One region of the Ruminococcus sp. AM26-12LB genome, then DNA from elsewhere that is predicted to be linked to it. Evidence: predicted binding sites of a transcription regulator. Region 1 holds the regulator's gene; the other holds the start of a gene.
The links. The regulator HrcA, encoded in region 1, represses chaperone genes, less so after heat shock. The targets are predictions, from matches to a motif close to TGTTAGCACTCNNNNNNNNNGAGTGCTAACA.
Positions count from the first base shown of each region.

Region 2: the regulator HrcA is predicted to act here: its motif matches at 3,968-3,998, upstream of htpG (molecular chaperone HtpG).

Region 1 is NZ_QUJX01000004.1:44,820-50,533, reverse strand. It holds gene DW694_RS03550 (sugar ABC transporter permease) at 1-151, shown strand, start outside; gene DW694_RS03545 (carbohydrate ABC transporter permease) at 163-1,017, shown strand; gene DW694_RS03540 (glycoside hydrolase family 172 protein) at 1,059-2,168, shown strand; gene DW694_RS03535 (extracellular solute-binding protein) at 2,184-3,437, shown strand; gene hrcA (heat-inducible transcriptional repressor HrcA) at 3,613-4,656, shown strand; gene grpE (nucleotide exchange factor GrpE) at 4,675-5,310, shown strand; gene dnaK (molecular chaperone DnaK) at 5,364-5,714, shown strand, end outside.
Region 2 is NZ_QUJX01000002.1:20,611-26,324, forward strand. It holds gene DW694_RS01325 (DegV family protein) at 1-521, opposite strand, end outside; gene DW694_RS01330 (DUF5721 family protein) at 681-1,184, shown strand; gene DW694_RS01335 (sporulation initiation factor Spo0A C-terminal domain-containing protein) at 1,185-1,517, opposite strand; gene htpG (molecular chaperone HtpG) at 1,798-3,852, opposite strand; gene DW694_RS17085 (LPXTG cell wall anchor domain-containing protein) at 4,092-5,714, opposite strand, start outside.

The sequences.
Region 1 (5,714 bases):
GGATACTGCGCTGATCGCATACAGAATCACAACAGAAGCATTTACAAATCTAAACGTAGGATATGCTTCGGCGCTGGCTATGCTGCTGTTTGTTGTAATGGCGATCTTCAGCTGGCTGAATATACGTGTTATGAATAAGTTTGACAGTTAGGGGGAATTATCGTGAAGAATACAGGAAAATATAATGTTTATCATGGAGTGGTAGCCGTTGGAAGATGGGTTCTGTTTGCAGTTGTGGCTTTTCTGATCCTGTTCCCGGTTTACTGGATCTTTATTTCTTCGATCACACCGTCAGGAGAACTGTTTAAAACACCGATCGATTATCTTCCGGATCATCCCACACTGGAAAGCTATAAATTTCTGATACAGAATGTAGGACTGCTTTCAAAGATCGGAAATACAGTTCTGATCGTAGGCATTACACTTGTGATCAGTACCGTGCTGTGTGCAATGGCTGCCTATGGCTTCTCAAGATTTAACTCAAAGGGAGTTTCTGTTGCATTTGCGTTTGTTCTGGCTACCATGCTGATCCCTGAGGTTGTCACAGCCCGCCCGCTGTATGAGTTTATGCAGAAGGTAAAGCTGTATGATACATATCCGGGACTTATCCTTCTTTATATCAGTACCGTTATACCGTTTACGGTTCTGATCCTCAGAAACTTTGTCGGTGAGATCCCGATCTCACTGGAGGAGGCAGCTGCTATTGACGGCGCATCTTTTTCACAGAGACTGTTTACGATCGTTCTGCCGCTGATGAAGCCGGCAATTGCTACGGTTTGCATTATCAACTTTATTACCTGTCTGAATAACTTTTTCACACCGTTGTTTTATTCAAATGGTATTCAGGTACTTTCTGTTTCCATCGTACAGCTTCCGTTACGTGACAACATGTATGGAGTTCCGTGGGATCTGGTCAGCGCCATGGGATGGATCATCCTTCTTCCGATCATTATCTTTGTAGCTGTTTTTGAGAAACAGATCATGGATGGTATCATGGCAGGTGGAGTAAAAGCGTAAATATAATATTTTTAATTTCCAAAAGAGAGGAGAAAACAGATATGTATCAGGCATTTACAGGCGGACTGGGAGGGATCGCACTTGCAAAGCATGGAAAAAGCCGTGCGATCAACGCAGAAAATCCTCATGGAGAAAAAGGCAGAGGCGGTATGGCTGCAAGTCATCTGGGACCGTCCAGAAAAGGAAGCCCGTGTCTCAGGGATATTGAGCCGGGAACTGTGGTAACTCTGGCAGAAATGGAAGGACCGGGACAGATCAATCATATCTGGATCACCGTTGATAACAAGACTACAGAGGCAGATTGCTTTGTACTGAGAGATCTTGTAATCCGTATGTACTGGGATGACGAGGAAACTCCTTCCGTGGAAAGTCCTCTGGGTGATTTCTTCTGCTGCGGATTCGGAAGGGAATGTTTTGTAAATTCTGTTCCGGTGGCTGTTGTTCCAAACAGGGGCTTTAACTGCTATTTCCCGATGCCGTTTAAGAAGAAAGCAAAGATCACACTGGAAAACCAGCATGCAAATAAAATCCCGGCTTTCTTTTATCAGGTAGATTACTGTCTCTATGATGAGCTTCCGGACGATATTGCTTATTTCCATGCGCAGTGGAGAAGGGAACGGTTGACAGAAAAAACAAAAGATTATACAATTTTGGATGGAGTAAAAGGAAAAGGCCATTATATAGGAACCTACATGGCACTTACCACACTGGAACGTTACTGGTGGGGCGAGGGAGAAATGAAGTTTTATATTGACGGAGATGAGGAGTATCCGACCATCTGTGGAACAGGAACGGAAGATTACTTTGGTGGTTCCTGGAGCTTTGCCAAACAGGTGGATGGAAAAACCGTGGAACAGAATTATAACACGCCGTATCTGGGATATCCGTATTATTCTGCCCATGACGAGCTGATCCACAATTTTTATCATAATGATGACTGCCCGCCAATGAGAGGCTTTTACAGATGGCATTTACAGGATCCAATCTGCTTTGAAGAGGATCTTCGCGTTACGATTCAGCAGATAGGCGTCGGATACCGTGGCCTGTTTGAACGACAGGATGATGTGGCAAGTGTAGCGTACTGGTATCAGACACTTCCTCATGCACCGTTCCAGCCGTTGATGTCAAAAGAGGATAGATGGCCCAGATAAAAAGGGTGGTAGAGATTGAAAAAACAGGTATTTTGCGGGGTATTTGCCCTGGCTCTGGCAGTGACAGGATGTGGAGTCCAGAAGAAGGAGGCTGCATCTGATATTGTGCCGGAGAACAGACAGGAACTGACGATCCTTCATGTGGATGCAGGCACAGAAGGCTTTGATTCTTTTATCAGCCAGGCGGAAAAAGATCTTGGAATAAAGATCCATATTGAAAAATGTCCGGCCAATGCGGACAATCGCCAGGCCAAAATAGCAACTCTTCTGACATCAGGAGATGATTCTGTTGATCTGATCACAGTAAATGATGAGATGATATCCGAATTTAAACATAAGGGATTTCTTCTTCCGCTGGAAGATACGGTTATGACAGAGGAGACAGCGGCGAATTTTCTGCAGGAATACCTGAAAGAAATATGCATGTCAGACGGACATATTTTTTCGGTACCGTTCAGGATGGATATCATGGCATTCTGGGTGAACCAGGAATTGCTGGATCAGGCTGGTCTGGACAGACTCTCCTGTCTCAGTGATCTTGAGATCCTTCAGAAAAAGCTTCAGAATACGGGAAAATATGCATATGGGGATGCATGGGAGATTTCTTACATATATAATAGTATCAGCGAGTATGTCGATTTTTTCGGAGGAGATTATACAGACTGGACGGATCCGAAAACAAGAGAAGCGGCAGAATATATGAAGCGAATGCTGGATACAGGGATGATATCAGAGGAGAATCTGATCGACCAGCATGACCAGCTGAATGAAAAATTTATAAACGGCCAGTATGGATGTATGTTTATGTATACCGGTGTGTTGAGTACTTTTCAGAATGCAGGCGTGTATGGAAAAGATAAGATCCATATGGCACCATTTCCGGAATTTGACGAGAAGGTGACCAATATCGCAACCTGGCAGTATGTACTGAATAAAAATTCTGATCATAAAGAAGCAGCTCTGAAGTTCCTTCAGTATGTGTCCGGATATGAGGCCAGCAAAAATTACGGACAGCTGACAAAAATGTGTCCGGCAAGACTGGATGTGATCGAGGATAAGAATTTTGATCTGGATGGCATTGAAATGGTCCGGCAATATCTGAAAGATTATAAGCTGAAGGCAAGACCACTGTGTGCCGATTCCATAGAAGCTGTTTCGTCCATGGGAACGGAATTTCAGAAATATGTGCTGGGACAGAAAACAGAAGCGGAATTTTTTGCCGGGGCACAGAACTGCATAGACCAGTATTACAAAAAAGCATCGTACTGATGCTTTTTTTGTTTTGAAAAAATAAGAACTTTTTTTCAAAACATATTGACAAATATTTTACATGGTGATATCTTAAAGACTGTAGATGTTAGCACTCCACTAAAATGAGTGCTAACAGATATAAAAAAAGAATCAACATCCGTCAGGAAGAATAAAAAGGAAAGGAGATGGCTTCATGGAAGAGGTATTGAATGAGCGCAAGCAAAAAATCTTAAAAGCAATCATCAAGACCTATATGGAGACCGGAGAACCGGTTGGTTCCAGGACCATTTCCAAGTATGCGGATCTCAATGTAAGTTCCGCAACGATCCGAAATGAAATGTCAGACCTGACAGATATGGGCTATATCGTCCAGCCTCATACCTCAGCAGGAAGGATTCCTTCAGATAAGGGCTACAGACTTTACGTCAATGAGCTGATGAAGGAGAAGGAAGCGGAGGTCGCAGAGCTGCGAGATCTGATCATTGAGAAGACAGATAAGATGGATAAGGTGCTTAAGAAGGTTGCGAAGGTTCTTGCTTCCAATACCAACTATGCTACCATGGTTTCCGTTCCGCAGTACAGCGGCAACAAGGTCAAGTTCATCCAGCTGTCGAGGATGAGCGAGCTTCAGCTTGTGGCAGTGGTTGTCAGTGACAACAACACAGTCCGGAACCAGATCATCAATCTGGATGAGGAAATGGACGACCAGACGATCCTAAAACTGAATCTTCTTCTTAACACCAATCTCAATGGGATTCCAATCCAGGATATCAACCTTGGGATGATCGCCAGACTGAAGGAACAGGCAGGCAGCCACAGCGGTGTGGTGGCAACGGTTCTGGATGCAGTGGCAGCCACCATTCATGTGGAAGAGGAAGATATGGAGATCTATACTTCAGGTGCAACGAACATCTTCAAGTATCCGGAGCTTGCCGATAAAGAGAAGGCAACGGAGCTGATCTCCGCATTTGAGGAGAAGCATGAACTTGCCGATCTTGTAAAAGAACAGATGTCAGATGGAGAGAATACAGGAATCCAGGTTTACATCGGTGATGAGATGCCGATCCAGACCATGAAGGACTGCAGCATTGTAACTGCCAGATATGAACTGGGAGACGGAATGTACGGAACCATCGGGATCATCGGTCCCAAACGAATGGATTATGAGAATGTAGTGGACAGTCTGAAGGAACTGAAGAATCATCTGGATGACGTTTTGAAAAAGAAGAAAACTTAGAAAGGCGGTAGAAAAAAAGTGTCGGAGGAAACAAAGAAAACATCCGAAGAGCAGGAAGCGGAGAAGGAAATCCCCGTAACTGACGGAGATCAGGAAGAAGAAAACCTGACACCGGAGGGAGAAGATCTGCCGGAGGAAGAAAACAATACTCCAGGCGAAGAAGCTGCCTCAGAGGATAAAAAAGAAGAAAAATCAAAAACTTCCTTCTTCGGAAAGAAGAAAAAAGATAAATCTGAGCAGAAGGTGGAGGAACTTACCGATCGCCTGAAGCGTACCATGGCTGAATTTGATAATTTCCGTAAAAGAACGGAAAAAGAAAAATCCAGCATGTACATCATCGGAGCAAAAGAGATCGTTGAAAAGATCCTGCCGGTTGTGGATAACTTCGAAAGAGGTCTTGCACAGGCACAGGAAGGCGATGCTTTTGCAGATGGAATGAAAATGATCTACAAGCAGCTTACCACAACACTGGATGAGCTTGGTGTGAAGCCGATCGAAGCAGTGGGAAAGGAATTCAACCCGGATTTCCATAATGCAGTGATGCATGTGGAGGATGAAGAGGTTGGAGAGAACATCGTGGTGGAAGAATTCCAGAAGGGTTACACCTACAAGGATTTCGTAGTACGCCACAGTATGGTAAAGGTTGCGAACTAACTGACAACAAACTTTATTTTAACAGATACAGACTAAAACAGGAGGAAAAAATCATGGGAAAGATTATTGGTATTGACTTAGGTACAACAAACAGCTGTGTAGCCGTAATGGAAGGTGGACAGCCGACAGTTATCGCAAATACAGAAGGCGCAAGAACAACACCATCCGTTGTAGCATTCACAAAAACAGGAGAGCGTCTGGTAGGTGAGCCTGCAAAACGTCAGGCAGTTACAAATGCAGACAGAACGATCTCCTCTATCAAAAGAGAGATGGGTACCGATTACCGTGTAACCATCGATGACAAGAAATATTCTCCACAGGAGATCTCCGCAATGATCCTTCAGAAACTGAAAAAGGATGCAGAGGCATATCTTGGTGAGAAAGTAACAGAGGCAGTTATCACA
Region 2 (5,714 bases), on a different contig from region 1:
CCCAAACGTCCGTTCTTGCGCAGAGTTTCCAGATTCTCCAACACAAAAAATGTGTTCATCTCTTCAATATATTTCTCTACTTCACTTACTACTTCTTCAAAAGAAAGTCCCTTTTCTTCACACTCCACGATCTTCATGGCAATCAGACTCTGACCACCGGATGCAGATTTGGAATTAAATACATGAACCTTTTTCTCCGGCTGCTCTTCCAGGAACAGGTTTTTTCCAAGAATCGCACTGTTATAGGAACCACTCAATTCTGCCGATAGCGTCACCGCATAAATGTGTTCCGCATCACACTCATATGCCTTCATATAGCGTTCCGGAGAAGGGCATGCAGACTTGGGGCATTCCGGGCAGGCCGCAACCTTCTTTAAAAAATCTTTCTGATCGAAATTCTCATCATCTATAATATTCTCACCGCCCACCGTCAGCGTCAGTGGTATGGATTCAATCCTGCCGTCATTTTTCCATTCATCTAAAAGCTCCCCACAGCTATCTATCGCAATCTTATAGCTCAATTATATCGTCCTCTTTTCCATTATATGTAGTATTCAATACCACATCTATCGTATCACATAAACAGATATTTGAAAAGAGTTTTTTAAAAAGTCTGTCCTTTTTTCTTTATCTGAGATATAATGTCTACACGCGATCACATAAAAGAAAGGAAGTGCGGCATGCTTGCATTAAAGATTACAGATATCCGGGATTTCACAAACAAACTTTTTATAGGAGAAGTATTTGACAAATTCTGTCTGTCCGAAGCGACTGTGACTACTTTTAATACTTTTACCATTGATGGCAGGCTTCAGAAAGATTTTTTTGATACAGACAGCATGAACAGACTCACAGAGCACGGCCGGACACATTCTCTCTGGAAGGACATCAGACCTTTCTGCTGGTCTGTGATCCGCGGTAAGCGTACGCCCTTAAGCTTCAGGATCGTGCTGCATTTAAGTCGGAGTGGAGTTGAAGCTGCAATGAGAAATACAGATTTCGGAATTTCCTCCGAACAGATAGACGGACTATTCTTAAATCTTCAATTTAAAAATAACAGCCTTCTTTGTACTACCGGAACCTCTCTTAAAACATTCTCTATGGATAAACGCCCAGAGCAGCTCTGGGATGATATGATCCTGAGCTTTCTGTCCAGGAATCAGATTCTTTTTGAAAGGCTATAGTCAATTCTCTTCTTCTATTTCCCTCAGATAATACGCAAGCATATCAATAAATTCACTGTTGGTAGGCTTGTATTCTAGAGGATATCCTGCAATCTCATCCAGCAGTTTTTTATTTCCTTCCCAACACACATTTACCATTGTTCTGATATCATGCTCAATATTGGTAGGTGTTGATCTGTACTTCCGCGCCAGGTATGGATAAATATCCTTTGTGATCCGCAATGGTTTATACTGATCCCCCATGGAAATCTTTACCGCTTCCGCAACGAAAAAATATCCTTTGTATTTCGAATTTGCACCAAGTCTTCTGATCAATCCATACACCTTTTTCATACATTTGTTCCTCCATTTCATTTTTTTCTCTTTTTAAAAGCACTCCCTTATGTATAATACGACAGTTATCTATATTTTTCGCTTTCTTCTGAAAATTTATTTTATACATATTAGATACTAATTTAAATTTTTAGTCATATTTTACAGGTTATTTTTATTTAATATCTATTATTTTATTTAAAATTCCTATAATTGTGTTAAAGATACACATATTGTTATAAAAAAAGCAAAGGCTTCGCCCCATTACGGGCAAAGCCTTTCGATCATTTTATATGTCGTTTTATTTTGTAAGGACCATAAGGATATCGTTGCTTCTCTTTACAAATTTTGTCATTTCTTCAGGAGAAAGCTGTTTATGGCTCATCATTGCAAGATCATAAAGCTGTTCACAGATCACCGGAACATACTCTGATCCCTGATTTTCTGCTATAAATCTTACAAGAGGATGATTTGCGTTCAGTACAAGTACTTCCTGACCACCGAACATATTCGGATCCATTCCGTACATATTGTACATTTTCATCATATCCTGCATACGGCGGCTCTCCTCAGGAAGAGTGATCATCGCTGCAGTTCCCTCATTTTTCAGCTTCTCTACTTTTACTTCAAGTTTATCCTTGCCAAGATTCTTACGGAACACCTCAGTAAGTGTCTTGACTGTTGTTTCATCCGCTTCTCCGTCTTCACGAAGCTCTTCTGTCAGATCTGCATCAATTCTCTTGAACTGGATCGTCTGATCCTGCTGTTCAAGATGGGAAATAAACTGTGAATCGATCACATGCTTCAGCAGTACAGCATCTTTACCCGCTTCACGGAACATATTAATGTACTGGCTCTGCTGTACCTCATCGGTCACATAATAGATCACCGTTTTTTCCGGTTCCTCATTCTGGGAGCCTTCAGAAGCTTTCTCCTCTGCCTTCTCCTCTTCAGCTGCTTTTGTTTCTTCTTTTTTATTTTCCTCAATGCAGTCTTTCAGGGTAAGATATTTGCCGTCCAAATTCTTAAAGAGGATATAATCGTTCATCTTCTCACCAAATTTCGCATCCTTGATGCATCCAAATTTGATAAACGGGCTGATATCATCCCAGTACTTCTCATAAGACTCTCTGTCTGTCTTGCACATTCCGGTGAGCTTATCTGCTACTTTCTTGGTGATGTATTCAGAAATCTTTTTCACAAAACCATCATTCTGCAGTGCAGAACGGGAAACATTCAGTGGAAGATCCGGGCAGTCGATCACACCTTTCAGAAGAAGAAGGAATTCCGGGATCACCTCTTTGATGTTATCTGCAATAAATACCTGATTATTATAAAGCTTGATGGTTCCCTCAATGGAATCATACTCTGTCCTGATCTTCGGGAAATACAGGATACCCTTCAGATTGAACGGATAGTCCATGTTCAGATGGATCCAGAACAGCGGCTCCTTATAATCCATAAATACCTTACGGTAAAATTCTTTATACTCTTCATCCGTGCACTCATTTGGGTGTTTCATCCAGAGCGGCTGTGTATCGCTTAAAGATACCGGCCTTTTATTGATCTTTACTTTATCTTTGGCAGGAGAAACTTCCACAACTTCTTTCTCGCCTTTATCATTCTCCTTTTCCTCTGTCTTGGCATCCTCATGGATATGCTCAACTACCACATCATCTTCACGGAGATCTGCCTCATCGATGGTTTCATACTCCTGTTCAGCATTTGCTTTGGAAAGATAGATATTTACCGGCATGAAAGAACAGTATTTCTCGATAACCTCTCTCATACGATATTCATTGGCAAACTCCAGGCTTTCCTCATTGAGGAAAAGAGTGATCTCTGTTCCCGGTTCTGTTTTGTTTCCGTCTGCCATCTCATACTCCGTACCACCGTCACAGGTCCAATGTACCGGTGTGGAACCCTCCTTGTAAGAGAGAGTATCAATATGAACTTCATCTGCAACCATAAATGCAGAATAAAATCCAAGTCCGAAATGACCGATCATCTGATCATCCGTTGTTTTATCCTTATATTTCTCAAGAAACTCTGTGGCACCGGAAAAAGCGATCTGTGTGATATATTCCTCTACTTCATCTGCTGTCATACCAATACCGTTATCGATAAACTTCAAAGTTTTCTGATCCGGATCAACGATAACATTTACAGCCGGTTTGTAACCTTCCGGAAATGTATAATCTCCCATAACTTCCAGCTTTCTCAGTTTGGTGATCGCATCGCATCCGTTGGAGATCATCTCTCTTACAAAAATATCATGGTCGGAATATAACCATTTCTTGATAATCGGAAAAATATTTTCACTGTTGATTGATAAACTGCCATGTTTTGCTGACATATATGTCACTCTCCTTTTGTTTTTATTTTTATTTCTGATGTTCCGACAGAGCCGGAAACCTGTTGTTTTTTCAATAAATATATACTAATACGACTTTTTACAAAAGTCAAGAAAAATTTAGCACTCATCATTATAGAGTGCTAGTAACAGCATGTAAAACGGATCTCTATGTGCAAAAAAATCCCTCCGTACATTTTTTGTACGGAGGGTGCTGTAAAACTATCTTCTACATTCTGTTCTTATTTTTTCTTTCTACGATATACAAGGATTCCTCCAATACATACCACAGCCACGATCAAAATGATCACAAATGTCATGATCGGTGTACTGTCTCCCGTCTGCACTGCAGATTTCTGATTTGTCTGTGTCACTGCCGGACTCGGAGTCGCAGTAAGAACTGCTGCCTGTGATACCGTAAAAGTAACCGTACTTTCTGACTGTGTACCGGTATCCTTCCAGCTGGAGCCGTCGTATTTCTGCTGTCCAAAGGTAACTTTCAGAGTATATTTTCCCGGCTTGCTGACACGGAATGTTGCAGTATAAGGCTCTCCATCCCAGGTACGGGTCTCTGTGATCTTCCAGCTCTTCGGCTGATATCTGGTATCTCCCTTACGCGGGTTTGTATTATCCATCCCTGCACCAGATGCTGTAAAGGTGATCTTTGTATTGGTATCATACTTGCCATTGGAATCAATGCCTGTGATCTTATTGTCCGATGCAGCGGCTTCCGTGCCCTGATATCCATTTACTGTAATACTTACTGCGATCACTGTACTGATCTTGTTGGGATTCTTAACCCCCTCCGGAAGAATGACGGTACCTTTTACGTTAAATATCTGACGTTCTGCAGAAGACGGATCATAGGAAGATCCCTTAACATCCCATTTAACAGATGCCTTCTGCTCTCCCTTTGTTGTAGTGATCTTTACTGTTCCCGGAAGCTTCAGGGCTTTCTGGGTTTTCTGGGTTCCATTGGGTAGATCTTTGATATCGGATGGCTTTTTGATGCCTGTAAGGTTATTCGCCTTCTTACCGTTATCTGTTTTTTTCTTTGTAACGCTGAAATGGACATTTACATAAGCTTCCACATTTGCATCATTGGCGATCACAATGTCTTCCAGATATTCCCCCTGTGAAAGTCCGCTGACCGGCTGTACGCTAAAGGTTGCATTATCTCCTGCTTCCAGCTCTGTGGCGGAAAGTGTACCAATTGTATATGCATTTGATGAAGGCTGTTTCAGAACGATCTTTGTATTTCCGGTGTTGGTAACTGTAACTTTCTTCGCATCAGGAAGTTCCTTATAGCCTTCCTCTTTGGTTCCAAACTCCAGACTATCTGTTACCGAAAGACCGGGATTGGGTTCCGGTTCCGGCTCCGAAACTGTAAATTCCAGCCGGACTTCAGCCAGTGTGTTTCCGGTATTCTGATCTGTCACAGAAATCGTATCGCTGTGATCTCCGACCTGAAGATCGGTCTTGGGCTGTACGGTAAAGGTTGCCGCCTTATCTCCGGGATTGAGCACTTCCGCAGAAGGCTCTCCCACCTCATAATCCTCCGGAGCAGAAAGCTGGATCCGGATAGCCTCTGTACCTGTATTCTCTACGGTTACAGGCTGTGCATCCGGCGCAGTCTCATAGCCCTGTTCCAGTGTTCCAAACTTCAGAGGACCTTCCGGTTTCACTGTTGCAGTAACTGTTTTTGGTGTTTCTGTCTTTACCATAACCGAAGCCGTCACTGTAGCAGATGCTTCCGTGCTTTCATCAGAAGCAAATACAAGCTCTTCCACGTATGGATCATCTTTTGCAGAGAGTCCAAGCTTAGGCTGTACGGTAAAGGTCTGCTCTCCTCCCTGCGCCAACTG